Regions from separate parts of the Thiorhodococcus fuscus genome, predicted to be linked through region 4. Evidence: predicted binding sites of a transcription regulator. Region 4 holds the regulator's gene; each other region holds the start of a gene.

Region 1 (7,412 bases), on a different contig from region 4:
GCCCTTCCACGGGCGCAAGACCAGCTCGGGCGAGATCTACGACATGCACGCCATGACCGCCGCCCACAAGACGCTGCCGCTTCCGACCTATGCCCGTGTCACCAACACGGAGAACGGACGTAGCGTCGTGGTCCGCATCAACGACCGAGGCCCCTTTCATGGGTCACGCATCATCGATCTCTCCTACACGGCGGCGGTCAAGCTAGGCGTGGCGAAGAAGGGGACCGCGATGGTCGAGGTGCGTGCCATCGACCCGAGACATCCGAAATCCGACCGCGAGTTCGACCGTGGTCCCTTCCTTGCCGAGCAGGCCGCAGCACCCGAGACCCCGAAGGTCACGACGACACGCCGGCCACCGACGACCCAGACCAAGGCAACCGCGCCGCGCAGCGTCTCTCACAGCACGACGACCGTCGCGCAATCCTCGGCCGCGCCGACACGCGACACCAGTCAACCGCTCTATCTGCAGATCGGCGCCTTCGGCGATCCAAAGAACGCCGAGAAGTTGCGCGCACGTCTCACCACACAGTTGTTCACCGAGCAGGTCCGCATACTGAGCCCACAATCGGACGGCCCCCCTTTGTACCGCGTGCGTATCGGTCCCATCCCTTCCGCGAGGGATGCGAACCGGCTGACTCAGCAGATCGCCGATCTCGGGCTCGAATCGCCGCGCTGGGTCCGCAACTGAGGCCGCGCCGGATGCCAAACCACGAGTCGGAGCGTTAGAATAGCCCCGTATTTTCCCGCCATACCAACCCCCGGATCCCCCATGAAATCAGCATTGAAGCTTAAGCTGTTGTCGTTATTCATTTGCCTGTTACCGCTCTCGGTCATGGCAGCGACACCAACTCCTACGGCACCCGAAGTGCCTGCGAAGGGCTACATCCTGCTCGATTTCAACAGTGGCAAGGTGCTGGCCGAGCGTAACGCCGACGAGGTGCTCGAACCCGCCAGCCTGACCAAAATCATGACCGCCTACGTGGTCTTCCGCGAGATCGAGGCCGGACGCATCAACCTCACCGATCAGGTCATGGTCAGCGAGAAGGCGTGGCGAACCGGCGGCTCGCGCATGTTCATCGAGGTCGGCACACTGGTGAGCGTCGAGGATCTGCTCAAGGGCATGATCATCCAGTCCGGCAACGACGCCAGCGTCGCCCTCGCCGAGCATGTCTCGGGCACGACCGAGTCCTTCGCCAAACTGATGAACGCGAACGCCAAACGGCTGGGCATGACGAACAGTCACTTCACCAACCCCAACGGTCTGCCGGATCCCGACCTGCACACCACCGCGCGCGACCTGGCTACGGTCACCATCGCCCTGATCCGTGAGTTTCCCCAATACTACCCGTGGTACGGAACCAGCGAGTTCACCTACAACGACATCACCCAGCCCAACCGCAACCCCCTGCTGAAGCGCGATCCCTCTGCCGACGGTGTCAAAACCGGGCATACCAATGCGGCCGGCTACTGCTTGGTCGGCTCGGCCAAGCGCGATGACATGCGGCTGGTATCGGTGGTGATGGGAACCGCGAGCCCCAACGCGCGCGCCCAGGCGAGTCTGGCGCTCCTGAACTACGGCTTCCGCTATTTCGAGAGCCATCAACTCTACCCGGCCGACCAGCCGATCGAGAACCTGCGCGTCTGGTTCGGACAAGAGGAGATGCTGCCGGTCGGACCCGAAACGGATGTCGTCGCGACCATTCCGCGCGGCGCCTATGACAAGCTGAGCGCCCACCTGGAGAAATCCACCGAGCTGAAGGCACCCATCGCCCTGGGCGCACGGATCGGCGATGTAGTGGTCACGCTGGGCGAGAAGGAGATCGTCAGGGTGCCTCTGGTCGCGCTCCAGGAGATGCCCGAGGGCGGTCTCTGGCGCAAGGCCAAGGACAGCGTCTTGCAGATGTTCTGAGATCGACGGACGCCAATCGCACCCATTCGGTATCCCCAGTGAACGAAATCTATCTCAACGGTCAATTCCTGCCCCCCGACCAGGCCAAGGTCTCGGTCATGGACCGGGGCTTTCTCTTCGGAGACGGCGTCTACGAGGTGATCCCGAGCTACGGCGGTCACTATCTGCGACTCGAACCCCATCTCGACCGACTGGACGCGAGTCTCGCCGCCGTCGGGATGTCGAACCCGCTCACCCGCGAGGAATGGCGCTCCGTATTAGAACGGCTCATCGGTACGCCGCCCGCGCCGGATCAGTCGGTCTATCTTCAGGTGACGCGCGGCGTCGCGCCCGAGCGCGACCATCTCTGCCCCGACGGAGTGGAACCGACGGTCATGGCCATCGCCAAGCCGCTCGCAGCGCGCAAGCCCGAAATCGCGACCCATGGGGTCGCCTGCATCACGCGCCCTGACATCCGCTGGCTGCGCGGCGAAATCAAATCCATCTCGTTGATCGCCGCAGTCATGATGCGCCGCGAGGCCGAGGAGGCCGGCGCGCTGGAAACCATCATGGTGCGCGACGGCATGGTGACCGAGGGCGCGGTCTCCAACGTTTTCATGGTGCGCAATGGCGATCTGGTCACGCCACCCAAGGGGCATCTGTTGCTGCCTGGGATCACGCGCGAGCTGGCGCTGGTGCTGGCCGAAGGGCACGGCATGCGCTTCCGCGAGGAGCCCTTCCCGGTCGAGGAGCTGAGACAGGCGGACGAGATCTGGCTGAGCAGCTCGACCCGCGAGGTCCTTCCGGTCACTCGGCTGGACGGTCAGGCGGTTGGTAGCGGGCGCCCTGGGCCGATGTGGCAACGCATGGATGCCCTCTATCAAAACTACAAGACGCAGGTGCGCAATGGCCGAATCTGAAACCGAGGAAACCCTGCTCGAATTCCCCTGCCGCTTCCCGATCAAGGCGATGGGCAAGGCCGAGAGCGGACTGGAGTCGGCGGTGGCCGAGATCCTGAGCCGGCACGCGCCGGACTTCGAGGCCGAACACATGAGCACCCGCCCCAGCCGGGGCGGCAAGTGGATCGCGGTCACGGTGGTGATCGAGGCCCGCAGCAAGCCCCAGCTCGACGCCATCTACGGCGAGCTCACGGCCCACGAACTGGTGGTGTGGGCGCTGTGACCGACGTCCAGGCCATCGCACCGCATCCGTTCCTGCTCCGACGGCTACCCGGCCTCCAGGATTACAGCGCAACGCTGGAGGCGATGCGCCGCTTCACCGACGATCGCGACCGTGAAACGCTCGACGAAATCTGGCTGCTCGAACATCCGCCGGTCTTCACGCTGGGCCAGGCCGGACGACGCGAGCACCTGCTCGATCCAGGCGATATCCCCGTCATCCAGGTCGATCGCGGCGGACAGGTCACCTACCATGGCCCGGGACAGCTGGTCGCCTATCTGCTGCTCGACCTTCGACGCATCGGGTTCGGCGTCAAGCGATTGGTGAATCTGCTGGAAGAGTCGGTCATCGATCTGCTCGATACCTACGGGATCCATGCCGCTCGGCGCCAGGATGCGCCGGGGGTCTACGTAGCGGGCGCCAAGATCGCCTCGCTGGGACTGAGAGTCCGCAACGGATGCAGCTATCACGGACTCGCGCTGAACGTAGCCATGGACCTGGAGCCCTTTCGGCGCATCAATCCCTGCGGCTATGCCGGGCTGGCGATGACCCAGGTCTCGGACCTGGTGTCAGGGGTCTCGGTCGCAGACGCCGGCAACACACTGATCGGAACCCTCGGAAAGGTCTTCAACCTGCGTATGCTGAGCCAGGTCCGCATGAAGTGAGTGCGCTCAGCAGCACTCGTCCTCGATCTTGTCGAGCAGGGCCAAACCATCGGCATGTTCGTGATGCTCGAACAGCTCGCGGATATAGTTGACCTGACTGCCGACGAAGAAGAGCTCGTCCTGACCGATCCCGGCGATCTCGACCAGTTTCCGCTCGAAATAGGCTTGCCATTCCGAGGGGTTCTGCCCCTCGGCGATACAGTCGCGGATGTAGCTCACGACCTGACGGGCGAAATCGTCACACTCGATCCCCTCGAAGCTGATATAGCGATCGACTTTTGCGGCAGTGGGTTGCACTTCGGATACCTCTCCTTTGGAAGCTGTCATGTCAGAGACCCGACAAAGGCCCCCGCGACGCGTCCATTTCGATCGACGGGCAGACAATTCAAACAGCTGATTTACATGTAATTTATGGATGACGCCGAACCGGTAAGGCCCGACCCAGAATCAGCATGCAGGATGTTTGCCAAAAAGAAACGGCAGCAATAGGGCGGCGCCCGCTCCGCTGACGCCGCCCACGACGCCATCGCTCAGGTCGGACGGCGCGAACCCACGAATTCCGGATAGGCCTCCAGCCCGCATTCGGAGAGATCCACCCCCGCGTATTCCTCGTCCTCTGTGACCCGCAGCCCGAAGGTCAGCCGGATGATGAGCCAGACAATCAGCGAGGTCGTGAAGACCCACCCCAGGATGGCGCCGAGTCCGATGGCCTGAGCGGCGAAGCTCGCCTCGTCATTGGTGAGCGGAACGGCCATCAACCCCCACATGCCTACGACACCGTGGACCGAAATGGCCCCAACCGGATCGTCGATGCGCAGCTTGTCGAGCGCGACGGTGGCGAAGACGACCAGGAGCCCGCCGATTGCGCCGATAGTGGTGGCAAGCAGCGGCGACGGGGTGAGCGGCTCCGCCGTGATGGCGACCAAACCGGCCAGCGCCCCGTTGAGCGCCATGGTCAGGTCCGCCTTGCCGAACAGCATCCGGGCCGTGACGAGGCCCAGCAAGGTTCCGCCGGCTGCGGCCATGTTGGTGTTGACGAACACCGCCGCCACGGCGTTGGTATTCTCGAATCCGGTCAACGCCAGCTGAGAGCCGCCATTGAAGCCGAACCAGCCGAGCCAGAGCACGAAGGTTCCGAGCGTCGCCAGCGGCAGATTGGCGCCTGGAATCGCGTTGATGGAACCGTCCTTGCCGTATTTGCCCTTGCGGGCGCCCAGCAGCAGAACACCGGCCAGGGCGGCTGAAGCGCCGCACAGATGGACCACGCCGGATCCGGCGAAGTCGTTGAAGCCCAACTCCTGCAGCCAGCCGCCACCCCATTTCCAATAGCCCTGGATTGGGTAGATGAAGGCGGTCAAGACCACGGCGAAGAGCAGAAAGGACCAGAGCTTCATCCGCTCTGCCACGGCACCCGAGACGATGGACATGGCGGTCGCGACGAAAACGACCTGGAAGAAGAAATCGGACATTCTGGAGTGATTGATGCCCCCGGCCGCGACATCCGCCTCGGCATGATCGCCGCCGAACATGAATCCCAGATCGAGCGAGGGAAGAAACCCGTTCCCCTCCGCCGGATACATGAGCCCGTAGCCGACCAGCATGTACATGACGCTGGCGACCGCGAAGAGCGCCATGTTCTTGGTGAGGATCTCGGCGGTGTTCTTGGCCCGGACCAGCCCCGCTTCGAGCATAGCGAAGCCGGCGGCCATCCACATGACCAAGGCCCCAGTGACCAGGAAATAGAAGGTGTCGAGGGCGTAGGTGAGCTGAACGGTCGCTTCCACGGATGATCTCCTGTCGGTGTCATCGACGCGGCCGTCCAGGAAATGGAGAAGATCGCGAGCAGGCTCGGGAAACCGCGTGCCTCGCCCCTCTCGATGACGGCCACAAAAAAAGTGGCGATCGAGGATACTCGATCGCCACTCGGGTCACACAGCGGACGCGTGCGTTACATCAAAGAATGTAGCCGCGCTCGTCGTGCTGCGAGAGGTCGAGACCCTCGGTCTCCTGCTCCTCGGTCACGCGCAGACCGATGGTGGCCTTGAGGATCAGCAGGATCACAAGGCTGACGCCACCGCCGTAGATCAGGGTTGCCATGACCGACAGGAACTGAACCCAGACCTGACTGCCGATGGTCACGCCATCGGCGAGGCCCGAGCCGCCCAGACTGGCGTCGGCGAAGACACCGGTCAGGATGGCGCCGACGACACCGGCGACACCGTGCACGCCCCAGACGTCGAGCGAGTCGTCATAGCCCAGCCAGTGCTTGACCTTGGTCGAGGCGATGAAGGCGAAGAGCGCGCCGGCGAAGCCGATGACGATCGCACCCATGGGACCGGCGGTGCCGGAGGCCGGGGTGATGGCGACCAGACCGGCGACGGCGCCGGTGGCGATGCCCAGGACCGAAGGCTTACCGTGGCTGATCCACTCGGCGAACATCCAGGTCAGGGCCGCAGCGGCGGTGGCGAGCTGGGTGACCGCCATGGCCATGCCGGCGGTGCCGTCGGCGGCCAGCTCGGAACCCGCGTTGAAGCCGAACCAGCCGACCCACAGCATGGAGGCGCCCATCACGGTCAGACCCAGGTTGTGCGGAGGCATAGCGGTGGTCGGATAACCCTTACGCTTGCCGAGCACTAGCGCGGCCATCAGCGCGGCGATGCCCGCGTTGATGTGAACGACGGTACCACCGGCGAAGTCCAGGGCACCCATCTCGCCGACCCAGCCGCCGCCCCAGACCCAGTGGGCGATGGGGGCGTAGACCAGGGTCACCCAGAGCGCCATGAAGATCAGCATGGCGGAGAACTTCATGCGCTCGGCGAAGGCGCCGACGATGAGGGCGGGCGTGAGGACCGCGAAGGTCATCTGAAAGGTCATGAAGACCGACTCGGGGATGGTCCCGGACATGGCGTCGACCGTGACGCCGGAGAGGAACATCTTCTCCAGACTGCCGACCCAGGCGTTCATGGAACCGCCGTCGGTGAAGGCCATGCTATAGGCGTAGACCGCCCAGAGGATGCTCATCATGCAGGTGATGGCGAAGCACTGCATGAGCACGGACAGCACGTTCTTGGAGCGCACCAGACCGGCGTAGAAGAGCGAAAGACCCGGGATGGTCATGAAGAGCACCAGGGCGGTCGCGGTCAACATCCATGCGGTGTCGCCACTGCTCAGCGCCGGCTCGTCCTGGGCGAAGGCCAACAGTGGCATGAAGGTCAGCAAAACGGCGGACAGCGGCTTTGCGAGGCTCAGGTTGCGATTCGATTTCACCGTTACGTCTCCCAATCCGTATCAGAGCGCATCGGAGCCGGTCTCGCCGGTCCGAATGCGGATGACCTGATTCAGGTCGAACACGAAGATCTTGCCGTCACCGATCTTGCCGGTACGGGCAGCGGTGCTAATGGCCTCGATGACCTTGTCGACCATGGAATCGTCGACAGCGATCTCGACCTTGATCTTCGGAAGGAAATCCACGACATATTCGGCGCCGCGATAGAGTTCGGTATGACCTTTCTGTCGACCGAAACCTTTGACCTCGATGACGGTGATGCCGGAGACGCCGATATCTCCGAGCGCCTCTCGCACGTCGTCGAGCTTGAAGGGTTTGATGACGGCTGCAACCAATTTCATTGCGTGTTAGCTCCTAGTTGGACCAGGATCGAGCATCCCCCTGGCCTGATTTC
Region 2 (7,412 bases), on a different contig from region 4:
CGTGCCGATGGCGCCCGAGAAGGGACCGAAGACCTCGGGCAGGATTGTCGAAAGACCATGCCCTTGCCCCAATTCGGTGCGGACATGCCCGAGCACCGTGGCACCGCTGAATGCATCGAAACCCTGGCCGCCGAAGGTGATCGCTAGGCTCTCGAGCAGGCCGGGCGCATGCGAGGATAACAGCGGGGCCGGAACGACGAAGCTGGTCATCTCCAGCGGGAAGGTGATGAGCAGGGCCACGCGCGCGATCATGGCCGGATTGAAGAGGTTCTGGCCGATGCCGCCGAAGACCTGCTTGGCGACGACGATGGCCAGCACGCTGCCGACGACCCCGATCCACCAGGGCGCCCAGGGCGGCAGAGTCATGGCGAGCAGCCAGCCGGTGAGGATCGCCGAGCCGTCCATCAGATAGGGACGCACCGGCTTTCCGGCCACGCGCAGCGAGGCGGCCTCGGCCAGCACCGCCGCGAGGATGGTGACGACGAACAGATAGAGCGCGGGCCAGCCGAACTGGACGATGCCGAACAGGGTGGCCGGCAACAGGGCCAGCATGACCAGCCCCATGGTCCGGGAAATGCTGACCGGCTCGTGCGCGAATGGACCGGCCTTGGCCGCCGGTGTTTCGATACTCATCTCATGCCTCCGTCTCGGCTGCGGACCGAACCGGTCGATCCGTCTGGCCCTCTTGAGCCGCCTGAGCCTCGGCGGCGGCCTTCTTCTCGGCCTCCGCCTTCTTCTTCGCCGCCATCTCGCGCTTGCGCTTCGCCATGGCCTCGCGCTTGGCCTGCTTGATCGCCTCCATGCGCGCGGTGCGCTGCTCGGCGAGACGCTTGGTCTCGGCCTGCTTCTGCTTGGCCCGTCCGCGCGCCGCCATCTCGCCCTTGGCATAGTTGAAGAACTGGACCAGCGGGATATGCCCCGGACAGACATAGGCGCATGAACCGCAGCCGATGCAGTCCATCAGCCCCAGCTCGACCGCGCCCTCGAGATCCCCGATCCGGGTATGGGACGCCATCTCCAGCGGGACCAGACCGCAGGGACAGGCCTGGACGCAGCTTCCGCAGCGGATGCAGGGCATGGGCTCGCGCGCGTTGGTCTCCTCGGCCGTGAGGGCGAGGACGCCGTTGCTGCCCTTGACCATGGGGACACGGGTACTCGGCAGCGGCTGTCCCATCATGGGGCCGCCGCTGATGAGTCGCGTTGGATCGACCTTGAAGCCACCGCAGTGGTCCAGCAGATCCTGGACCTTGGTGCCCAGCGGAACGCGCAGATTGCGCGGCTGGGCGATGGCGCCGCCGGTGACGGTGACCACGCGCGAGACCAGCGGATACCCGAAACGCAGCGCCTCGTGCACGGCGAAGGCGGTGGCCGGGTTGTGCACCACGACACCGATCTCGGCGGTCAGGGCGCGGGCCGGGGTCTCGCGCCCGGTCAGGGTCTGCACCAGATGCTTCTCCGACCCCATCGGATAGCGGGTCGGCAAACGGGCGATGCGGATATCGGGATAGGCCGAGGCGGCAACGGCCATGGCGGCCTGAGCCTCGGGCTTGTTGTTCTCGATCGCGACGATGATCTGCTTCACGCCCAGGGCGTGGGCCATGATGCGGATGCCGTCGATCACCGCGTTCGCGCACTCGCGCATCAGACGATCGTCGCAGGTCAGATAGGGCTCGCACTCGGCGCCGTTGATGACCAGGGTGTGGACCTGGAATCGCTTGCGCAGGTTCAGCTTGACCGCCGCCGGGAAGGTCGCCCCGCCCAGACCCACGATCCCGGCCTTGGCCACACGTTCGGCCACCGCCTCGGGTTCGAGCGCAAAGGGATCCTCGACGCCCTGGATATGGTCCGCCCAGCGATCCTCGCCGTCTGGCTTCAGGGTGATGGTCGGCACCGAAAGACCGGAGGCATGGTGGGCCGGATAGCTGCCGACGCCCATGATGCGCCCGGAGGTCGGCGCATGCACCGGGGCCGAGATCACGCCCTGGCCCTGGGCCAGCAGATCGCCCTTGGCGACCATCTGACCGCGTCGCACCGCCGGACTGGCGGGCGCGCCGATGTGCTGCTGCAACGGGATATGCAGCAGGGCCGGCATCGGCAGCGACTCGATCGACTGCCCGGCGGCCAACTGCTTGCGGTCGTCCGGGTGGACACCGCCTCGAATCTTGAAGAGTTTCATGACCGTGCGCCCCCTGTGGTCCGAAGAAGAGCCCCGATACCGTTCATGCCGCCACCGCCGCCGGCTTGGGCCAATGCCAGGTCTGCAGGGTCGGCGTCAATGGACGCATCTCGATGCATTCGGTGGGACAGACGTCGAAGCAGAGTTCGCAGCCGATACAGGCATCGGCGAAGACGCTGTGGATCATGTTGTTCGCCCCCATGATGGCGTCGGTCGGGCAGCGCTTGAAGCACTTGGTGCAACCGATGCAGATGTTCTCGTGGATGTGGGCGATCATCGGCGGCTTGTCCTCGACGCCGGACAGATCGGCCGTCACCCCGAGCAGACTTGCCAGTTCCTCGGCCAAGACGCGGCCGCCAGGCGGGCAGATGGTGACGGGCGCAGCACCCGAGGCGATGGCCTCGGCGGCGGGACCGCAGCCGGGGTAGCCACACTGTCCGCACTGAGAGCCGGGCAGGAGGGCCGCCACCTGCTCGGTCGCGGCGCTGGACTCCACCTTGAGATAGCGCGAGGCGATACCGAGGAGCAAGCCCAAGGCGAGACCTAGCGTGGTGAGACTGGCGATCGCGGCAAGCATGTCTGACAGATCTCCGTTTGGATGACGTGGAGTTCGATGGTTTCGCTGGTCGAGACGGACACGCCCACCAAGACGTATCCGGCAGGCACTAGGTCAACCCGGCGAAGCCCATGAAGGCGAGCGAGAGCAGCCCCGCCGCAACGAAGGCGATGGGAGCGCCGGCGAAGGCGGCGGGCACCTGGGCGAGCGCGAGCCGCTCGCGCATCCCGGCGAACAGCACCATCACCAGGGTGAAGCCGAGCGCCGAACCGAATCCGTAGAGCACGCTCTCCAGGAAGCCGTGATCCTCCTGGACGTTCAGCAGGGCGACGCCGAGCACGGCGCAGTTGGTGGTGATGAGCGGCAGATAGATGCCCAGCACCTGATAGAGAGAGGGCGAGATCTTGCGCACCGCCATCTCGGTGAACTGCACGACGGCCGCGATCACCAGAATGAAGGTGAGGATGCGCAGGAAGCCGATGTCCAGCGGCTGCAGCACGAAATGCTCCAGCAGCCAACCGGCGACTGCGGCCAGGGTCAGCACAAAGGTGGTCGCAAGCCCCATACCAAGCGCCGAATCGAGTTTGTTCGACACCCCCATGAAGGGGCAAAGACCGAGAAATTTGACCAGCACCACATTGTTAACCAGTGCGGTGCCGAGGATCAGCATGAGATACTCGCCCATCGGTAACGAAACCTTTCGCATTCGGCCAGGATGACGTCACGCATGCAAACGGGGTGCCATCTTGATCCTGCCTCCCACCGTCTCCATCTGTTCGGGCCTTGCGCGCATACTCCCCGGCGAGATCGGGAGCACCGAAACAGCCACTTGGCGGGTTCGTCACACGACTGGACGACGCATCCGAGCACCAAGCGCAACACCCGACAAAAACAGCGACTGTCGTGCTGACAACAGAATTCTTGTTGCGGCGCGGCTAGAAATGTTGGAAAACTGACAAGGGATTTCGCTCGGGCCGGCGCCCGAGACACTGCCGAAACGGAAGAAATCTGGTCTATTTTGTGCTTGACACTCGCATCAAGCCCGCTGAACTTCTCAGGAGAATGCCGTGCCGGTTCGACAAGCCCCGGAACCCGCCCAGCAAGCCGTCATCAATGCGCTGGGCGAATTTCTCGCCTCGCCTCCGGTCGGAACGCCACCGGAAGTGGTGGAAGCGCTGGCCTTGATGGGGGGCGACCCAAGCGATCCCCTGCCACCGCGACTGTTCTTCGAGGCCGTTGAGCAATCGCCCATCGCCATCTCGATCACCGACGCCAAGGCGACCATCCTCTACGCCAACCATGCCTTCGAGACGCTCACCGGCTACAGCCGCGAAGAGGTACGGGGACAGAACGAGGCGATCCTGTCCAACAACGCCACCCCGGACAGCGTCTATCAGCACCTGTGGCGCACCATCCAGCATAAACAGACCTGGACCGGCACCCTAGTGAACCGCACCAAGCAAGGCGGCGACTACCTGGCCGAGTTGACCATCTCGCCGGTGCTGGACGGCGACGGCGACCTCAAATACTTCCTCGGCATGCATCGCGACGTCACCAAGATGCACGAGCTCGAGGGGGCGTTGCGCCAGCAGAAGACCCGCATCGAGACGGTACTCGATGCCGCGCCGGTGATCGTGGTGCTGCTCGACAGCGAGGGACGGGTCATCCTCGACAACCAGGAATACAAAAAGCTGCTCGACGACCTCCAGGGCAAGGAGCCGGTCGAGGTCTTGCGCAAGGCGGTCGGCGAGCAGCTCGGACTCGATGCCTTCGCCGCCTGTCTGGACGGACATGGATTCAAGAACGTCGAGGTCAGCATCGACATCCGAGGCAATCAGGGACCGCGCTGGTTCTCCTGCTCCGGAACCCCGGTCGACGAGGCGGACCCAACGGCACGCAGCTTTTTCGGTCAGCAGGCGCCGAGCGATCGCCGACTGCTGCTGCTCGCGAACGACATCACCGGACGCCGACGCGAGATCGAGCGCGCCCACCTTGAGCATCTGCGCGCCCGGCTCGCCGAACAGCAGATGATGCACGGCATGCGCGAGGCGCTCGCCGCCGCCATCTACCAGATCCAGGTGCCGCTCAACGTCATCAACGCCGCCTCTGGCATGCTGCGCAGCGGCGCCGGCAACGTCGACACGCTGATCGGCATGCTCGACCAGATCAGCGACTCGGGCGCCAAGGCCCTGGCCACGCTCAACGCCGCCCTACCCGAGGGGCCGCGCGAGTCCGGGGTGCGGGTCAACGTCAACGCCCTGCTGCGCCAGGTCCTGGAGCTGGAGACCGCACGACTGCTGGCGACCGGCATCGTGGTCGACTGGCGGCCGGCGACCGTGCTGCCCGAGCTGAACGGCCACAAAAACCAGCTGCGCTCCATGTTCAAGCACCTGATCGACAACGCCATCCTGGCACTGCGCGAATGCAAGGCCCCGCAGCCCGAGCTCCGCATCACGACGCGCAGCCTGGACAAAGGGGTCGAGGTCGAGATCCAGGACAACGGATCCGGCATCGCCCCGGAAGACCGCTACAGGGTCTTCGAGCCCTTCTATATCGGCTGGCGCAACCGCCAAGGGCGCGCCGGCATGGGGCTCGCCCTGTCGCAAGAGATCGTCAATGCCCATGGCGGATCGATCGAGATCGATCCCGACTGCAGCGATGGCTGTCTGATCCGCCTGTCCTTGAACGCCGTACTACCGGACGACTGACCTTGCCAGATCGATCAATGAGTCCAAATTCTTCCGCCTTCGCCAGCGCCGAAGAGGCCAGCCGGCTCGCACTCCTCGAATCCCAACTGGCGGCACTCTTCGAGGTGAGCAGCGTTCTCAGCCGATCGTTGAACCTGCGCCAGACCCTGCGCGAGGTGCTCAGCGTCCTGAGCGAGCGCGGACGCATGCACCATGGCCTGGTGTGCCTGCTCGACGAGGACCGCGGCGAGCTGATGATCAGCGCGCTGCACGACAAGGATGCCGAACCCTTCGAAAAGGTCACCTACCAGCCCGGCGAAGGTGTGATCGGACACATCCTCTCGTCGAACGAACCCTGGATCCTGCCCCGGATCGGCGACGAGCCGCGCTTCCTCGACCGTCTGAATCTCTACAATCCGGATCTCCCCTTCATCGGGGTCCCCATCCGCGTCGGCGAGGAACACCCGATCGGCGTTCTCGCCGCCCAGCCACCACCGGGCGACGCGCTGCTCGGTCACCAGGCACGCTTTCTGGAAATGGTCGCCAACCTCACCGGGCAGGCGGTCCGTCTCGCGCGCACGGTCGAGGCCGAGCAACAGGCGCTGCGCGAGGAGCGCGACAAGCTGCGCCGCGAGGTCAAGGGAACGCACGGCTTCGACAGCATCATCGGCCGCGCCGATTCCATGCGGCTGGTGTTCGAGCAGGTACGCCAGGTCGCCAAATGGAACACGACGGTACTGATTCGCGGCGAATCCGGTACCGGCAAGGAGCTGATCGCCAACGCCATCCACTACAACTCGCCGCGCGCGCGCGCGCCCTTCGTCAAGCTCAACTGCGCGGCGCTCCCGGACAACCTGCTCGAATCCGAGCTGTTCGGTCATGAGAAGGGCGCCTTCACCGGCGCCATCAACCAGCGCAAGGGACGTTTCGAACAGGCCGATGGCGGCACCCTCTTCCTCGACGAGATCGGCGAGATCACGCCGGCCTTCCAGGCCAAGCTCCTGCGGGTCTTGCAGGAGGGCGAGTTCGAGCGCGTCGGCGGCGGACGCACGCACAAGGTGGACGTCCGCGTCATCGCCGCCACCAATCGCGATCTGGAAGCCGAGGTACAAAGCGGGGAGTTCCGCGAGGATCTCTATTACCGGCTGAACGTCATGCCGATCCGCATGCCGGCCCTGCGCGAACGCATGGAGGACATCCCCGACCTGGCCCGCTTCCTGGTGAACAAGCTTTCCCGCACACAGGGACGCGATCTCCAAATCACCGACAGCGCGTTGCGCGTCCTGATGCGCTACGACTGGCCGGGCAACGTGCGCGAACTGGAGAACTGCATGGAGCGCGCCGCCGTCATGTGCGAAAACGGCCTCATCGACCGCGACGTCATCAACCTGACCGGACTGGATCTGAGCACGTCCAGCGCCGACCTGTCGCCGCCGGCCGCCGGCAGCAACGGTGGCAACGGCGCCCAACCGGTCGACCTCAACGACCCCAACCTGGATGAACGCGAACGCGTCATCGCCGCGCTGGAAGAGGCCGGCTGGGTTCAGGCCAAGGCCGCCCGACTGCTCAACATGACGCCGCGCCAGATCGCTTACCGGATCCAGACGCTCAACATCAAGATGCGGCAGTTCTGACCGCCCTGGGGTCGTGGGCGGCCAGACCGACCCACGGCCCGAATCGAATCCGCCCCGAACCGAGACAGGAAGTCAGAACGCCGGGGCCGCATTGACCGAGGTCTCGATCATGACAGGGCTCGCGATCCTCATCGGCTCGATTGTGCTGTTTCTGCTCTCGAAGGTCTGGTCGAACCGACGACGGAAGAAACGGGCGGACTTCATTCGCTCCCACCCCTTCCCGAACGGCCTGCTCGACCGGCTCGCGGCCAGACACCCGTCACTCTCGACGCACGATCGGCACCTGGTCTCGCGCGCGCTGCGCCAGTTTTTTCTCGTCTATCTGGCCAGCGGACGCCGATTCGTCTCCATGCCGTCGC
Region 3 (7,412 bases), on a different contig from region 4:
GCAGCATGGCCTCGACAACTGCGGGGTCTACCATCGTGGTGGCGTTGTTGTCGAAGTAGATTCCCTGGATCTCGGTATCAGTGGTCATGATTCTGGCCCTGCTGGTGTATGGTCTAAAGGTGCATCGCGTCGATCGAGTCGGTCACATTCGTCAGAGGCGAGCCCGCCAACGATGGGCACCCCTATCGCTGGAGGCCGATCCGCTGAAGGCCGACACAGCTCAGCCGTAAGCTCGCTCGGCCTTGGGCATGGCCTGGGCCGGCAGGACGCGCACGAATTCGCCGAGCTCGTCGATGATGCGCTCCTGAATGCCTTCCAGGGTCACGGCGGCCATCTGGCAACCGGAGCAGGCGCCCTTCATGTTGACATAGACATTTTTGCCGTCGATGTCGACCAGCTCCACGTCGCCATGGTCGCGTTGCAGGGTGGGGCGGATGGATTCGAGGACAGTCTCGATGCGACGAATGCGCTGGATGTTGGTCATCTTGGCCGGGGCGGCTGGAGCCGTCGGCATGGCGACGGCGACCGAGCGCGCGGCGGGGGTGAAGGATTTGCCTTCTTCGGCGAGGACCTTGGTCAGAACCTCTTCGATGCCCTCGTGGCAGGCCGAGCAGCCGCCGCCGGCTTTGGTGAAATTGACGACGTCCTCGACCGTGGTCAGCCCGTTGTCGCGGATGGTGTTTTCGATCAGCGTGGAGTCGACGGCGAAGCACTTGCACACCAGCGCGCCTTCTTCGTGGTCGTCTTTCCATTCTTCGCCGCGATAGTTGGCGATGGCCGCTTGCAGTGCCTCGCGACCCATGACGGAGCAGTGCATCTTTTCCGGGGGCAGTCCGTCGAGATAGTCGGCGATCTCCTGGTTGGTGACCTTGAGCGCCTCGTCCAGGGTCTTGCCCTTGATGATCTCAGTCAGGGCTGAGCTGGATGCGATGGCGGAACCGCAGCCGAAGGTCTGGAAGCCAGCGTCGAGAATGACGTCCGTCTCGGGGTCGACCTTGAGGGTCAGACGCAGCGCGTCGCCGCAGGCCAGCGAGCCGACATCGCCGGTCGCATTGGCGTCTTCGACCGCCCCTGCGTTGCGGGGGCTAAAGAAATGTTCCTGGACCTTCTCAGAATACTCCCACATGGCTTGTCTCCTGCTTCGTTGGCTGGCGCCTGCGGCGCATGGCTTGAGTCTTGCAAAATGCTGATGCTGAGGATTAAGCAAAGCTTATGCCATGTTGCTTTATGCGCTGAATCTTTTGAATTTATTAGTTATTTTTAATTGGGCGACGACGGGTTTGTCATCTCTGAAACAGTCGAAATACGTCGCCTTAGTGATAAAACCTACAAAGGAAGTCCGCCATGAATGTGACTCAGCTCAACCCCGGCGATATGGTGTTCGCCGCGACCGACATCTTCAACGATGGCGGGATTCCAGATCTTGCCGAGGATGCGCTCATCGCCAAAGCAGGCGCGCGCGGCGTCATCGTCAATGTCGGACACCTGGAGGAGAGTCCAGGCAGGGAACTGTATCTGGTGCGTTTCGAGGGTGAGGATCTGGTGCTCGGGCCGCCGACCGGCTGTTGGGAGGACGAGTTGTCCAGCGAGGAACCGGGCGCGATCCGTGCCGAGGTTGATGACGCTTGAGTGCTGCGGCCACTTTACATGAGGGTGGCCGAAGCAGTCGGTGAGGGCGCCGGCCACGCCGCCTGTTCGGGGGCGGGCTTAGCGTTTTGTGACGCCGGTTACGGTTACCAACGGCATTCCGGAGTATCTTGGCGCGCCATTGACAAGGGGGCTTAGGAGAGCGAAAGACGCGATGCGCATGATGCCAAAGAAATCGACGTTCACGATCATGCTGCTTGGGCTGAAGGAGTCAGAGCGACGGGTACTGAAGAGTCTCTGCATGTTGTCCGGAAACCGCCCTCGGTCCTATAAGATCGTTTCCGCGATGGATGCGGACCATGCCGATTTCTGGGTCGTTGACGGTAGGGATGCGACCGCCTTGGCGTCTTTGCGCAGTGCACGCATGACGCGACAGATTCCAGTGATGGTCGTCGATCCTTCCGACTTTCCCGACGAATACGACGCGAGCATCGGACGACCGATCGTGGCGTCCCGTCTCCTGAGCGCCTTCGATCTTCTGGTCGGCAAGACGCTCGGCGAGACTTCGCCGCTTCCGGCTGGCGAGGCCGTTCCCCCAGCTCCGGTTCCCAAACCTGCGTCCAACGGCGTCCACGATGCTCCGTTGATGGATCATGGCAGGCGCCATACCGCACTCGTTGTCGATGACAGCCTGACCATTCGCACGCAGGTGGAGCTGGCGTTGCGCGAGCATGCGGTGGAGGCCACCTGCGCCGAGACGGCCGAGGCGGCGATGGCGCTACTCGCGACGCGGTATTTCGACGTCATCTTTCTGGATGTCGTCCTGCCCGGCGGCATGGACGGCTATCAGATTTGCCGTTCCATCAAGAAGAGCGGTGTCCACAAGAGGACGCCGGTCATCATGCTGACCGGTAAATCCTCCCCCTTCGATCGGGTGCGCGGCTCGCTGGCCGGTTGCGACACCTATCTGGTGAAACCCGTAGAGAGCAATACCTTTACGGCGATTCTGAAGAAGTATCTGAAAGCGCCCGAGGTCGCTATTGTCGGCTAAGTACGGCGGTACGCGTCCGGGGTGCGATTTCGAATGCGGCCGCTTGCCCGTTTTCAGAGCTGCGGTTGCGGATTCCAGTGATTCACGAGGTTCTACATATGGTTACCAAGGCACTCGTTGTCGACGATTCGGCGACGGATCTCCTCAATATCAAGAATATTCTGACCGACGCGGGTTGCATCGTCGTCACGGCGCTTGACGGCGCGGAGGCGATCGCCAAGGCCAAGGCGGAAAAGCCATCGATCATCTTTCTCGATGTCATCATGCCGGGCATGGATGGTTACGAGGCCTGCCGAGTCCTGTCCGAGGACCCCGCGACCAAGGGCATTCCCGTTGTCTTCGTCACCAGCAAGGGGCAGAAGGCGGACAAGGTCTGGGGGCAGATGCAGGGCGCGAAAGGGCATGTCGTCAAGCCGGTCAGTTCCGAGCAAGTCATCGACCAGCTCAAGGCTCACATCTGAAGCCAGCCGGTAGGGAGACCGCACAATGGTGATGCCGGGAAGACGCGAGGAGTCGGCGCTCGGGCTCCAAAAAAACCCTGAAACGGAATGGCTGTTGCCGACGGAGGCGCTCAGTCGCTTCCGGCTTCCCGAGGGAACTTCATTCGATCAGGCGCGACAGCCGCAGCAGCAGGTTCGCTATGGTTTTCGGGTCGGTTCTCTGAACCTTTTGATTAAACCGCGTGCGGCGAGCGAGGTCATCGCCATGGCGCCCGTGGCCGCGATCCCCAATAGCGCGCCCTGGCTGTTGGGGATGATCAATCTGCGCAGCAATCTGGTTCCCGTGTTCGATTTGGCGATGATCTGCGCATTGGATCGTCAGCACACAGGTCGCGGCCACTGGATCCTCGTCTTGGACAAGGGCGAGTCTGCGGTCGCCATCCTCATCGACGCCCAACCGGTCGCACTCTCCCGTTTGACCCATCTCGCTCATCTGCCGAGCATGCCAACCGCTCTTCGGAGCGCCGTCGCGGGGGGCTTTCGGGTCGAACAGGATGTCTGGTTGGAGTTCGATCATCAGGCATTCTTTCTTGCTCTCAGTGATTCGGCGGCGAACGCCGCACGCTGATAGGTTACGACAACGGCTCGACGTTTCCACACTGGGTCCGGACTGCTAGAACGGACTCGACAGCAACACGGGTCGATTCGCCTGAAGGCGAATCGAACACAAGGAGCAATGCATGCCCCGTTCCAGACCGACGTCCTTACCCTCGTCCTCCGGTTTTCGGTTTTCCAACCTGAAGCTCGCGAATCAGATCACATTGATTGCGGGCCTCTTGGTTATTTTGATTTTGACCACCCTGATCTTCTTCTCCGGTCGTTTCATCGACCAATCGATGACCAGCGCGGCTCAGTCGGACTTCAAATCTCAGGTCGATGGATTGAGGCGCACTGCCGACCTGGTGTATCAGATTACGCAACGGCAGGTCGCCGAGCTTGCGCATCAATTCGATGACGAGTTCAAGGCCGGGCTGAGAGTGGATCGGAACCAGAAGATCTCCGTCGGAGGCATGGAGGTTCCCCAGGTCATGCTGGGGGATCGGAGCCTGGTCGACGATGAAGCCGCGCTCGACGCCTTTGCCGAGAGGACCGGCGCGGCCGCGACCGTCTTCGTCCGCAATGGCGATGAGTTCGTTCGCGTTGCCACGACCCTGCGCGATCAGCAGGGCGAGCGGGAGTTGGGCACGGTCCTGGGTCAGAGCCACCCCGCCTACCGTGCGTTGATCGGCGGCAACGTCTTCAGCGGTCGGGCGGACTTGTTCGGCAAAGACTACATGACCCAATACACCCCAGTTAAGGGGGAGGATGGCCGCGTTGCCGCCGTGCTGTTTGTGGGTATGGACTTAAGCGATACCCTGGCTCAGCTGTTCGCGACGATCAAGGAGACGCGTTTCGGCGATCAGGGTTATGCCTATCTGGTCGATGCGAAGAGTGGTCTGATGCTGGTCCACCCCTATCTGCAAGGGCAAAGCGTCCAAGAGATCAAGGACGGTAGTGGTCAGGCGGGTACGCTGGTTTCGCTGCTGAAGCAGAAATCCGGGTTCTTCAGCTACCTCTGGTACGACGAGGAGAACAACCCCGAGGAGAAATTCGTCGCCTATGATCGCTCCGAGCTTTGGGGCTGGGTCATTGCCGGCGGTACCGAGTTTTCCGAGATCACCAAGAACGGTAAAACCATGGCGGAGATGCTCGCCGTATTCGGTCTGATCGGCGCCGTTCTCTTGTCGGGTCTGTTGTGGCTTGCGATTTCCAGCAGAATGAAGCCGCTGGCCCATCTGCGCGGCGTCGTGCAACGGCTCGCCACAGGTGATGACGAGGCGCGCGCCAATCTGGACACGTTCGACGAAGTGGGTGAACTCGGAACCGCATTCGACCGCATGATGGACGAGCGCGTCGCGATCCAGAACGCCATCCAGCGCGAGAACGAACAGCTGAACGAATCGGTGTTGGGTCTGCTCCAGGCGGTGGCGCAGCTCTCGCGCAAGGACCTCACGGTCAAGGTGCCGGTGACCGAGGACGTCACGGGCGCGGTCGCGGATGCCTTGAACCTGCTGACGAGCGAAACCGGCAAGGTGTTGCTTGAGGTGTCGGACATCTCGGCGGACGTGACCTCTGCCTCGCTCAAGGTGAAGGAGCAGTCCGATAGCGTTATCGCTGCGGCCGAGGCCGATCGTACCGAGGTCGAACATACGGCGGCGGCGCTGGCCGAGGCGTCCGCGTCCATGAACGAGATCGCCGAGCTTGCGCGGGTGTGTAACGAGGCCGCAGACGATGCCATCAAGACGACCCAGCGCGCGTTCGAAACGGTAACCAGTACCGTCGGCGGCATCAACAGCACGCGAGACGTGATCCGCGAGACGGAAAAGCGGATCAAGCGTCTTGGCGAACGCTCGCAAGAGATCAGCGGGGTCGTCAACATCATCAACACCATCGCCGAGCGTACCCACATCCTGGCGCTCAACGCCTCCATGCACGCGGCATCGGCCGGTGAGGCGGGACGCGGCTTCGCGGTCGTTGCGGACGAAGTGCAGCGTCTGGCAGAAAGCTCGCGTCAGGCAACGGCGCAGATCGCCACGCTGGTCAACAGTATCCAGGTCGAGACGGCGGACACCGTCAACACCATGAACAGTGCGATCGCCCAGGTTGTCGAGGGCAGCAAGCTCGCCGAACAAGCGGGCGAGCAGATGCAGACGACCCAGGCGACGACCTCCGGACTGGTGGAGCTGGTACAGAAGATCGCGATGTCCTCGCAAGGGCAGGCCGAGGCGAGTCGAGAACTGCTCGCCCGCGCGTCCGAGATCCGCAAGAGCAGCGAGCAGACCAGTCAGCGACTGGCCGAGCAGGGCGAATACACCACCAACCTGGTGGAGTACGCACGCAGCCTGCTCTCGGCCGTGCGCGTGTTCAAGCTCCCAGCGTGAGTTCCCGGCCTGAACCCTGGCGTTCTCGTCAGGGTTCAGGCGCCTATCGTCTTCCATCATCGCGGCGGGAATCGCTATGGGAACGCCCTTGGATACTGACAGTTTGCTCACGTCGAGCGACACGAACGCCCAGTTGTTCGACTGTATCGACGCCTTGACCTTCGCGCTCGTGCCTGACGAGGCTGCGGAGGAGTGCCTCTCCACGCGACTCCAGCGCTTCACGGAGGCGCTCGGAATCCTCGCGGAGGCGGCCGACGCCAATGCCCTTCCGGGTTTGATCGACGTGAGTGCGGTCTTGGCCGATCGTATCTGTGCAGCGGCGGAGGATGAGGCGCGCCAGGAGCGGATGTGCGACCTGCTCGCGCGGTTTCCGCTGCTGCTCATGGACTATGTCGTGACGCCGACCGACGCCTCCGCCACCGAAGCACTGATCGCCTTTCTCCAGGCCGACGATTGGCAGACAGCCATGGCCGACGAGGACGTCGAGATGCTGCGGATGCTGCTCTGTTCTCCACCAGATTTCGCGGATGATCCCGAGATGTCAGCGGATGCCGAGGCGCTCGATTCGGAGTTGCAATCGGATCTGGTGCAGTCTTTGGTCGGTGCTCGCGAATCCGAGACGGATTCCGTCGAGGTTGAGCCCTCGCTTCGCGAGGCCGCTCCAACCCCTTCGACGACAGTGTCCGATAGCACGCCGGATCAGACTGACGGGGCCGATGTATCGGCCGCGAACCCCGTGTCGATCGATGTCGTCTTCGATGCCGACAGCCCCCAGCAGGTGAGCGCGGACATTCTCGCGCTTGCCGTCGATGCGCTGGAGCAGAATTTCGCGGGTCTCGGCGAGGCACTGGCGTTGACGGCGGATGCGAGCCCCGAACAGCGTCGGCTGGGTTGGGAGCAACTGAGCGACGAGCTGGACCGGATGGCCGGCGGAGCCGAGGTGGTCGGCCTGACCGTGCTCGGAAAGCTGCTCCTCGGTGCCCATGCGCTGGTCGGCACCTGGCAGGACCGGGCGGATGAGGCCGCGACCGCCATGGCGGTCGCGTTGGCGACCCTGCCGGATGTCCTGCGCGGCCACCTCTGCGCGCCGACGCGCAGGCCGCAAGCCGAATCGCTGGTCGCCTTCCTGCGCGATCTCGATGTGGATTCTCAGTTGGACCTGGATTGGTCGGCACTCGCAGGGGCTCTGACGCATCTCGAATTCTGCGAGCCGGAGACGGGCGAGGCCGAGGAACGTGTGGTGCTGGCGACGGCCGAGGACGTCTCTCTGACCCCTCCGGACGACATCAATCAGGAGTTGCTCGAAGGCTTGCTGACCGAGCTGCCGATTCAGACCGGCGCCTTTACCGAGGC
Region 4 (7,412 bases):
CCGAGCCTCGCCTATGCATGATGATGGATCCGCGCAAGACGCGTCATTGACGAAAAACAGGTGATTCTCGCGACCGAACCCATGGGCGTCAAGGCGAACCGTGCGGCCCGAATGCCCCGGAACAGCGCTTCACTCGACGCAAATACCGGGACCCGGAGGACATCCGAGTCGCCCATGGTGTATTTTTGTGCACCACCCGAGCCCCATGACGATGAATTAGGCGCTAAACCCAGGACCCCGGCACGCATGACAGAACGCAGACAACTCGGCGCACGCGAGGCCGCGCTGGCCGACGGCCAGGCGGAAAAGATCCTCGAACTCGGCCGCGCCGTGATCGACATCGAGGCCGCCTCGGTCGCCGCCCTGGGCGCACGCATCGATTCGGCCTTTCTCAGCGCCTGCCGCTACATGCTTGCGTGCGAGGGACGCATCGTGGTGCTCGGCATGGGCAAGTCGGGGCACATCGGCGGAAAGATCGCCGCGACCCTCGCCAGCACCGGCAGTCCGGCCTTCTTCGTCCATCCCGGCGAGGCGAGCCACGGCGATCTGGGCATGATCACGCCACGCGACGTGGTTCTCGCCATCTCCAACTCGGGCGAGACGAACGAGCTTCTGGTCATCCTGCCGATCATCAAGCGACTCGCCGTCCCCCTGATCTCCATGACCGGCCGACGCGGCTCGACCCTGGCGCGCGAGGCCGATGTCTGCCTCGACATCAGCGTCGCCAGCGAGGCCTGTCCGCTGGGCCTGGCCCCTACATCGAGCACCACGGCCGCGCTGGCCATGGGCGACGCACTGGCGATCGCTCTGCTCGAAAGCCGAGGCTTCACCGCCGAGGACTTCGCACGCTCGCATCCGGCCGGAACGCTCGGACGACGACTGCTGCTGCACGTCCGCGACGTCATGCACCACGGCGAACGCCTGCCGACGGTTGCCCTGGGCACCAGCCTCATGGCCACGCTGGAGGAGATGTCGCGCGGCGGACTGGGGATGAGCGCGATCCTGGCCGCCGACGGCACACTCGCCGGAATCTTCACCGACGGCGACCTGCGCCGCGCACTCGATCGCGGGATCGACGTCCACCAGACACGCATCGATTCGGTCATGACGCGCGACTGCGTCACGCTGTCGCAGGACGCGCTCGCCGTGGAGGCCGTGCGACTGATGGAATCCATGTCCATCAATGGCCTGCTGGTGCTCGACGCCCAGCGCAGACCGATCGGGGCACTCAACATGCACGACCTGCTCCGAGCGGGCGTGGTGTGACGCCGACAGGCGTCGCGCCGGACACCCAGGACACCACAACGATCCACAGCCAACGAGGTCAGCCAGCCATGCAGGACATTCGAGAACGCGCATCCCGGATCCGACTGGTCATTTTCGATGTCGACGGCGTGCTGACGGACGGGAGTCTCTATCTCGGCGACGACGGGCTCGAGTACAAGGCGTTCAATTCGCGCGACGGACACGGCATGGTCATGCTCCAGCAGAGCGGCGTGCGGCTGGCCGTCATCACCGGACGCACCTCCAATGTGGTGCAGATGCGCATGGAGAGTCTCGGCGTCTCCGACGTCTTCCAGGGCTACCGCGAAAAGCTTCCTGCCTACGAGGAACTCAAGCAACGCCTTGAGCTGCCAGACGAAACGATCGCCTATGTCGGCGACGACGTGGTGGACCTGCCCGTGATGCGCCGCGTCGGGCTCGCCGTGGCCGTCGCGGACGCCCAACCGCAGGTCCGCGACCTGGCGCACTGGTGCACTGTCGCGCCCGGCGGACGCGGCGCGGCGCGCGAAGTGTGCGAAATGATCATGGATGCTCAGGGCACCTTCGAGCAGATGATGTCGCGCTATCGATGAGCGCCTATTTCGGCTATTTCGATCGCCCCTTCTGGAGCGGACGGCAACTGATGCTCGCGATCCTGTTCGCGATCGTCGGGGCCATCGCCTGGTGGCAGCTCAAGACACCGGACGGGGATGTCGGCGCGCACCGGACGCGCCCCCGACTGCCGGACTATGTCGTCGATCGATTCTCGGCGGTCGAGACCAACGACAGCGGGCGGCCGATCCGTCATCTGAAGGCGACCGAGCTGCGGCACTACGCCACGGACAATATCTCCGAACTGGACCAGCCGCGCCTGGAGCTGTACCAGACCAAGGGACCACCCTGGAACGCCAAGGCCGACCGAGGCACCATCTACGCGGACGGCGATCAGATCCGCCTGGAGGGCAACGTCGAGCTGGACCGAGCGAGCGACGATGAAAGCCGCCCGGCGCATTTCGAGACCGAACGTCTGGATATCTGGCGCGAGCAAGGATTGGCCGAAACCGATCTCGAAGTACGGGTCGACAGCGATGGCGACGCACTGACCGCGAACGGAATGCGCCTCTGGTATAACGAACCGACCCGCACCACCTTCCATGGACGCGCGCGCATCCGGCTCGCGCCCGAGTCCGATCCCGAGCAGGATCCGCACCCATGACGACCCTCAAAGCCGACCAGACCCGCGCACCCAGGCCCATCGCACACCTATTCCTGGCCGCACTCGCCGTCATGAGCGCCGGACAGGCCTGGGCGCTGAAGGATGACGCCAAACAGCCGATTCTGATCGAGGCCGACGACGTCGAGGTCCGCGAAAGCGACAACACCAGCGTCTATGTCGGCAACGTCCAGGTCGACCAGGGCAGCATGCAGCTCCTGGCCGACCATGTGACCGTCTACCATCGCGAGGACCGCCAACCCAAGTTCATCATCGCGCTGGGCAAGCCGGCACGCTACAAACAGCGTCTCGACGGCGACCAGAGCGAGGTGCACGCATTCGCCAAACGGATCGAATACAACGCCGACAAGGACGAGCTCGTCCTGATCGGCGATGGCGTGCTGATCCAGGGAGAGGACCGACTGACCAGCGAGCGCATCATCTACGATCGCGCCCACGCCCAATTCCGCGCTGGAGGCTCGGGACGGGTCAAGATCACCATCACCCCCGAAAAGCAATAAGGCACCTGCGATGAGGAGGCCCGTTTGACCGCACTGCGCGCCGAACACCTGAAGAAACACTACCGTCGGCGGCAGGTGCTGCAAGACGTCTCGGTCGAGGTCGAACCAGGAGAGGTCGTCGGCCTGCTGGGACCCAACGGTGCCGGCAAGACGACCTGCTTTTACCTGATCGTCGGGCTCATCACGGCCGACCAGGGCCGGATCTCGCTGAACGACCGCGACATCACCCGCATGCCGATGCATGCGCGCGCACGCGCCGGACTCAGCTATCTGGCGCAAGAGCCCTCGGTCTTCCGCAAACTATCGGCACGCGAGAACATCCTGGCCATCCTGGAGACCCGACGCGATCTCAAGCGCGCCGAGCGCGAGGAGCGCTGCGAGCGACTGCTCGAAGAGCTGGGCATCGCGCATGTCGGCGATTCGCTCGCCCTGAGCCTTTCGGGCGGAGAACGGAGACGGCTCGAAATCGCCCGCGCGCTCGCGGTGGATCCGGTCGTCATGCTGCTCGACGAACCCTTTGCGGGCGTCGACCCCATCGCCGTGGGCGACATCAAGGCCATCGTCTCCCATCTGCGGGACCGGCGCATCGGCGTCCTCATCACGGACCACAATGTCCGCGAGACACTCGATATCTGCGATCGAGGCTACATCATCAGTAATGGAAACGTAATCGCCTCGGGCCAGCCGCGCGAGTTGCTCGCCAACCAGCAGGTTCGAGACGTCTATCTCGGCGCCGACTTCTCGATGTGAACGGCGACCTCACGAAGCATCCATGAGCCGACATATAGCCACCAGCCTCACGCCGTCAGCCGCCAGCGCCGGTCCATCATGGACTGGATGGCGTTCTGCACCGCCCGCCCCATATCTGGCGAGTGAAAGACAGAAATGTCTTACAAAACAAAGCCGCAAACCAACCTCCGGCGACTGGCGGCTCTTTTCGCCGAAATGGGCTAGAATGGCAACAGGCACTCTTATTGCTTTAGACCTCAAGCGGTTCACCTCAAGGCGCGTACGCGATCGATGAAGCAATCCATCCAGCTTCGCCTCAGCCAACACCTCACCATGACGCCCCAGTTGCAGCAGGCGATCAAGCTGCTGCAACTCTCGACGCTCGAGCTCCAGAAGGAGATCCAAGAGGCACTCGAAACCAATCTCATGCTCGAAGAGGGCGATGAGAACGAACGTTTCGCGGCCAGTGAGCAGAGCGACGTGCGGCTCGACCAGAGCCAGGTCGAGGCGGAACCCCAGCGCGGCGAGCAGGACTTGGCCGTGGATCGCGAGATCCGCGCCGAGTCGAACGAGATGCCGGACGATCTGCCGGTCGACACCCAGTGGACCGACGTCTTCGACAGCTATCTGCCGCCGACCTCGCACGGCAGCGACGACAGCTCCGATTTCGATCCGTTCGCCCAGCAGAGCCGCCCACAAAGCCTGCAGGATCATCTCGCCTGGCAGCTGAATCTGAGCCGTCTGAACGAGCGCGACTTCATGATCGCTCAGACGGTCATCGACTCGATCGATCAGGCCGGCTATCTGCGCGCGGACGTCGATGAGCTGCTCGCCGCCATCGACAACCCGGATATCAGCGTCGAGGAGGTCGAGACGCTGATCCACCGCGTCCAATCGCTCGACCCGCCAGGCATCGGCGCACGCAGCATCCAGGAATGCCTGATCATCCAGCTGCGTCAGTTGCCCGACCAGGTTCCTGCACGCAACCTGGCCCTTCGGGTCTGCGCTGAGGGTTTCGAGCATTTGCCCAGAAGGGACCTCGGCGCGCTCGCCCGCCTGCTGAAGGAACCGGAGGAGCGCATCGCGGAGGCGGTCGCGCTCATCCGCCAACTCAATCCGAAGCCGGGGACCTTGATCGAAGAGGCGCCGCCGGAGTACGTTGTCCCCGACATCTTCGTCCGTAAAGGGGAGGGTCGCTGGCACGTCGAACTCAATCCGGAGTCGACGCCGAAACTGAGAGTGAACGCGGATTACGCGCGACTGATCAGGCGCTCGGATCAAAGCGCGGACAGCACCACGCTCAAGAGCCATCTGCAGGAGGCACGATGGTTCATCAAGAGCCTGGCCAGCCGCAACGACACGGTTCTGCGCGTGGGATCCAAGATCGTGGAGATGCAACAGGACTTCTTCGAACTCGGCGACGAGGGCATGCGCCCGATGGTTCTGCGCGACATCGCCGAGGCGCTCGAACTGCACGAATCCACCGTATCCCGGGTCACCACCCAGAAGTACATGCATACACCGCGAGGCACATTCGAGTTCAAGTATTTCTTTTCATCGCACGTCAACACCGCTTCTGGCGGCGAGTGTTCATCCACGGCGATCCGCGCCCTGATTCGCAAGCTGATCTCGGGGGAATCCGCCAGAAAGCCCTTGAGCGACAGCAAAATCGCACAGGAACTCGCTGATCAGGGCATCAAGGTCGCACGCCGAACAGTCGCCAAATATCGCGAGGCAATGGGTATCCCACCCTCGAACGAGCGCAAACGCCTAGCATGAGCAGGCTGTTTGAACCTAAGGAGTCAAATGATGCAGATTAACCTGACGGGTCACCACATCGACGTAACCGAAGCGCTGAAGGGTTATGTCGACAGCAAATTCGAACGTCTCGAACGACACTTCGACCACGTCATCAACGCCCACGTCGTCCTCAGCGTTGAAAAGCTCACCCAAAAGGCGGAGGCGACGCTCCATATCAATGGAGGCAAGGTATTTGCCGACTCCGCCCATGAAGACATGTACGCAGCCATCGACGGGCTCATCGACAAGCTCGATCGACAAGTGATCCGCTACAAGGAGAAGAAGAACAGCCACCGACCTGGTGCACCGATCGCCGCCGCCGAGGAGGAATGAGGCGATGGCCGGAAACGTTCATACCGAATGACGCCGAATGGGCGTTCGTCCTCTAAGAGGGCCGGCGGGAGCATGGCCAAGCGCCGCCCCGCCCTCGCCCGACACCGAAGACGGACGTCACGCCAGGTCGTCGCATGAACGTTGACCGAAAGCGCCTAAGATCCCGATACGCATCGATCTGACCGCTGCGCCGACTCGCTGAGGCGCGCGACACCTCGAACGGACACAAGGAAGGCCGTTCGAGGTGTTTTTCATTGAGACGATGGCGACTGAGCACATATGATGCACCCGTCATCCCATGCACCCGTCATCGGGCCGATTTCGAGGAAACCACGACTCATGACCAGAATCACTTGTCCGCGATGCCTCTGGCAACCATCGCCAAGCGACATGATCGCCGTGAAACGCGCCGGTGCCTGACAGGAGTTGACCCCATGTTCAGCCCCGATCTGATCAGCGAATCCCGCATCGGATGCGGCCTTGAGATCTCCAGCAAGAAGCGTCTGCTCGAAACACTGGCCGAACTCCTGGCGACCGATCACCCGCGACTACAGACCGAAACCGTCTTCGAGCGCCTGCTCGAACGCGAGCGTCTCGGCAGTACCGGGCTCGGTCACGGGATCGCGCTGCCTCACGCGCGCCTGAAGGAGGTATCCGACGTCATCGGCGCCTTCGTCCAGATCAAGCAAGGGATCGATTACGATGCCGCAGACGGCGAGTCCGTCGACCTGGCCTTCGCCCTGCTCGTCCCGGAGGCGGCGAACGAGGAGCATCTCCACCTGCTCGCCCATCTGGCCAGCCTCTTCAGCGACCCCGAGATCCGAGCGCAACTGCGCGAAGCCGACTCCGCTGCCCGACTCCTGAGCGTCCTGAACGCACGATAGACCGCCCGGCGAGACGCCAGCAATGATCGACAGCCTGCAATTCCTGATCGCTCAGACGGCGCCGCAACTCAAGCTCGGTTGGCTCACACCCGAGCCCAAGGAGCCACGCCCGCTGCGCGGCGAAACACCTGCGCACGGGAGCCAGTCTCTGATCGGATCGCTCAACTGCATCCACCCCAACCGACTGCAGGTGATCGGCCACCCCGAGCAGATCTATCTGACCGAACTGGGAAGCACCGCCTTTACCGAAACCATCGAAAAGCTCTTCGCCGACCGTCCCGCAGCGGTGATCTTCTCCGATGACATCGAGCCGGATGCCGCCCTGCGAGAGGTCGCCGAGCGCACCCAGACCCCGCTTCTCAGCTCGTCGCTCGGGGATCAGGATCTGATCAACCATCTACGCTATTTCCTGACCCACGCCTTGGCCGAACGCGAGACCGTTCACGGCGTCTTCATCGAGGTGCTGGGCATGGGCGTGCTGCTGGTGGGCAATCCAGCGGTGGGCAAGAGCGAACTGGCGCTGGAGCTCATCACGCGCGGTCACCGCATCATCGCCGACGACGCGCCCCGGTTCGCCCGCATCGCGCCCGAGGTACTGGAAGGGACCTGCCCGGAGACACTCCGAGACTTCCTTGAGGTCCGAGGACTCGGCATTCTCAACATCCGGGC

What was found. The regulator sigma-54, encoded in region 4, starts transcription at its own class of promoters, with help from an activator protein. The targets are predictions, from matches to a motif close to TGGCANGNTNCNTGCTT.
Region 1: cowN (N(2)-fixation sustaining protein CowN) is a predicted target of sigma-54. The motif match lies at 4,185-4,201, and genes of this name have one in related genera.
Region 2: rsxA (electron transport complex subunit RsxA) is a predicted target of sigma-54. The motif match lies at 3,460-3,476, and genes of this name have one in related genera.
Region 3: ACFSJC_RS15135 (nitrogen fixation protein NifZ) is a predicted target of sigma-54. The motif match lies at 1,166-1,182, and genes of this name have one in related genera.

What each region holds. Positions count from the first base shown of each region.
Region 1 covers NZ_JBHUHX010000024.1:77,032-84,443, forward strand. The annotation lists gene ACFSJC_RS10965 (septal ring lytic transglycosylase RlpA family protein) at 1-688, shown strand, start outside; gene ACFSJC_RS10970 (D-alanyl-D-alanine carboxypeptidase family protein) at 770-1,909, shown strand; gene ACFSJC_RS10975 (D-amino acid aminotransferase) at 1,948-2,808, shown strand; gene ACFSJC_RS10980 (YbeD family protein) at 2,795-3,070, shown strand; gene lipB (lipoyl(octanoyl) transferase LipB) at 3,154-3,732, shown strand; gene cowN (N(2)-fixation sustaining protein CowN) at 3,739-4,029, opposite strand; gene ACFSJC_RS10995 (ammonium transporter) at 4,263-5,516, opposite strand; gene ACFSJC_RS11000 (ammonium transporter) at 5,686-6,939, opposite strand; gene ACFSJC_RS11005 (P-II family nitrogen regulator) at 7,021-7,359, opposite strand.
Region 2 covers NZ_JBHUHX010000009.1:93,870-101,281, forward strand. The annotation lists gene ACFSJC_RS04950 (RnfABCDGE type electron transport complex subunit D) at 1-633, opposite strand, end outside; gene rsxC (electron transport complex subunit RsxC) at 635-2,176, opposite strand; gene ACFSJC_RS04960 (RnfABCDGE type electron transport complex subunit B) at 2,220-2,753, opposite strand; gene rsxA (electron transport complex subunit RsxA) at 2,842-3,417, opposite strand; gene nifL (nitrogen fixation negative regulator NifL) at 3,800-5,440, shown strand; gene nifA (nif-specific transcriptional activator NifA) at 5,458-7,053, shown strand; gene ACFSJC_RS04980 (glycine-rich domain-containing protein) at 7,163-7,412, shown strand, end outside.
Region 3 covers NZ_JBHUHX010000046.1:1,343-8,754, forward strand. The annotation lists gene nifS (cysteine desulfurase NifS) at 1-88, opposite strand, end outside; gene nifU (Fe-S cluster assembly protein NifU) at 221-1,126, opposite strand; gene ACFSJC_RS15135 (nitrogen fixation protein NifZ) at 1,345-1,629, shown strand; gene ACFSJC_RS15140 (response regulator) at 1,808-2,638, shown strand; gene ACFSJC_RS15145 (response regulator) at 2,737-3,099, shown strand; gene ACFSJC_RS15150 (chemotaxis protein CheW) at 3,131-3,706, shown strand; gene ACFSJC_RS15155 (methyl-accepting chemotaxis protein) at 3,915-6,059, shown strand; gene ACFSJC_RS15160 (hybrid sensor histidine kinase/response regulator) at 6,148-7,412, shown strand, end outside.
Region 4 covers NZ_JBHUHX010000015.1:9,654-17,065, forward strand. The annotation lists gene ACFSJC_RS06625 (KpsF/GutQ family sugar-phosphate isomerase) at 247-1,266, shown strand; gene kdsC (3-deoxy-manno-octulosonate-8-phosphatase KdsC) at 1,335-1,856, shown strand; gene lptC (LPS export ABC transporter periplasmic protein LptC) at 1,853-2,479, shown strand; gene lptA (lipopolysaccharide transport periplasmic protein LptA) at 2,476-2,997, shown strand; gene lptB (LPS export ABC transporter ATP-binding protein) at 3,022-3,747, shown strand; gene ACFSJC_RS06650 (RNA polymerase factor sigma-54) at 4,018-5,505, shown strand; gene hpf (ribosome hibernation-promoting factor, HPF/YfiA family) at 5,536-5,859, shown strand; gene ACFSJC_RS06660 (PTS sugar transporter subunit IIA) at 6,294-6,743, shown strand; gene hprK (HPr(Ser) kinase/phosphatase) at 6,766-7,412, shown strand, end outside.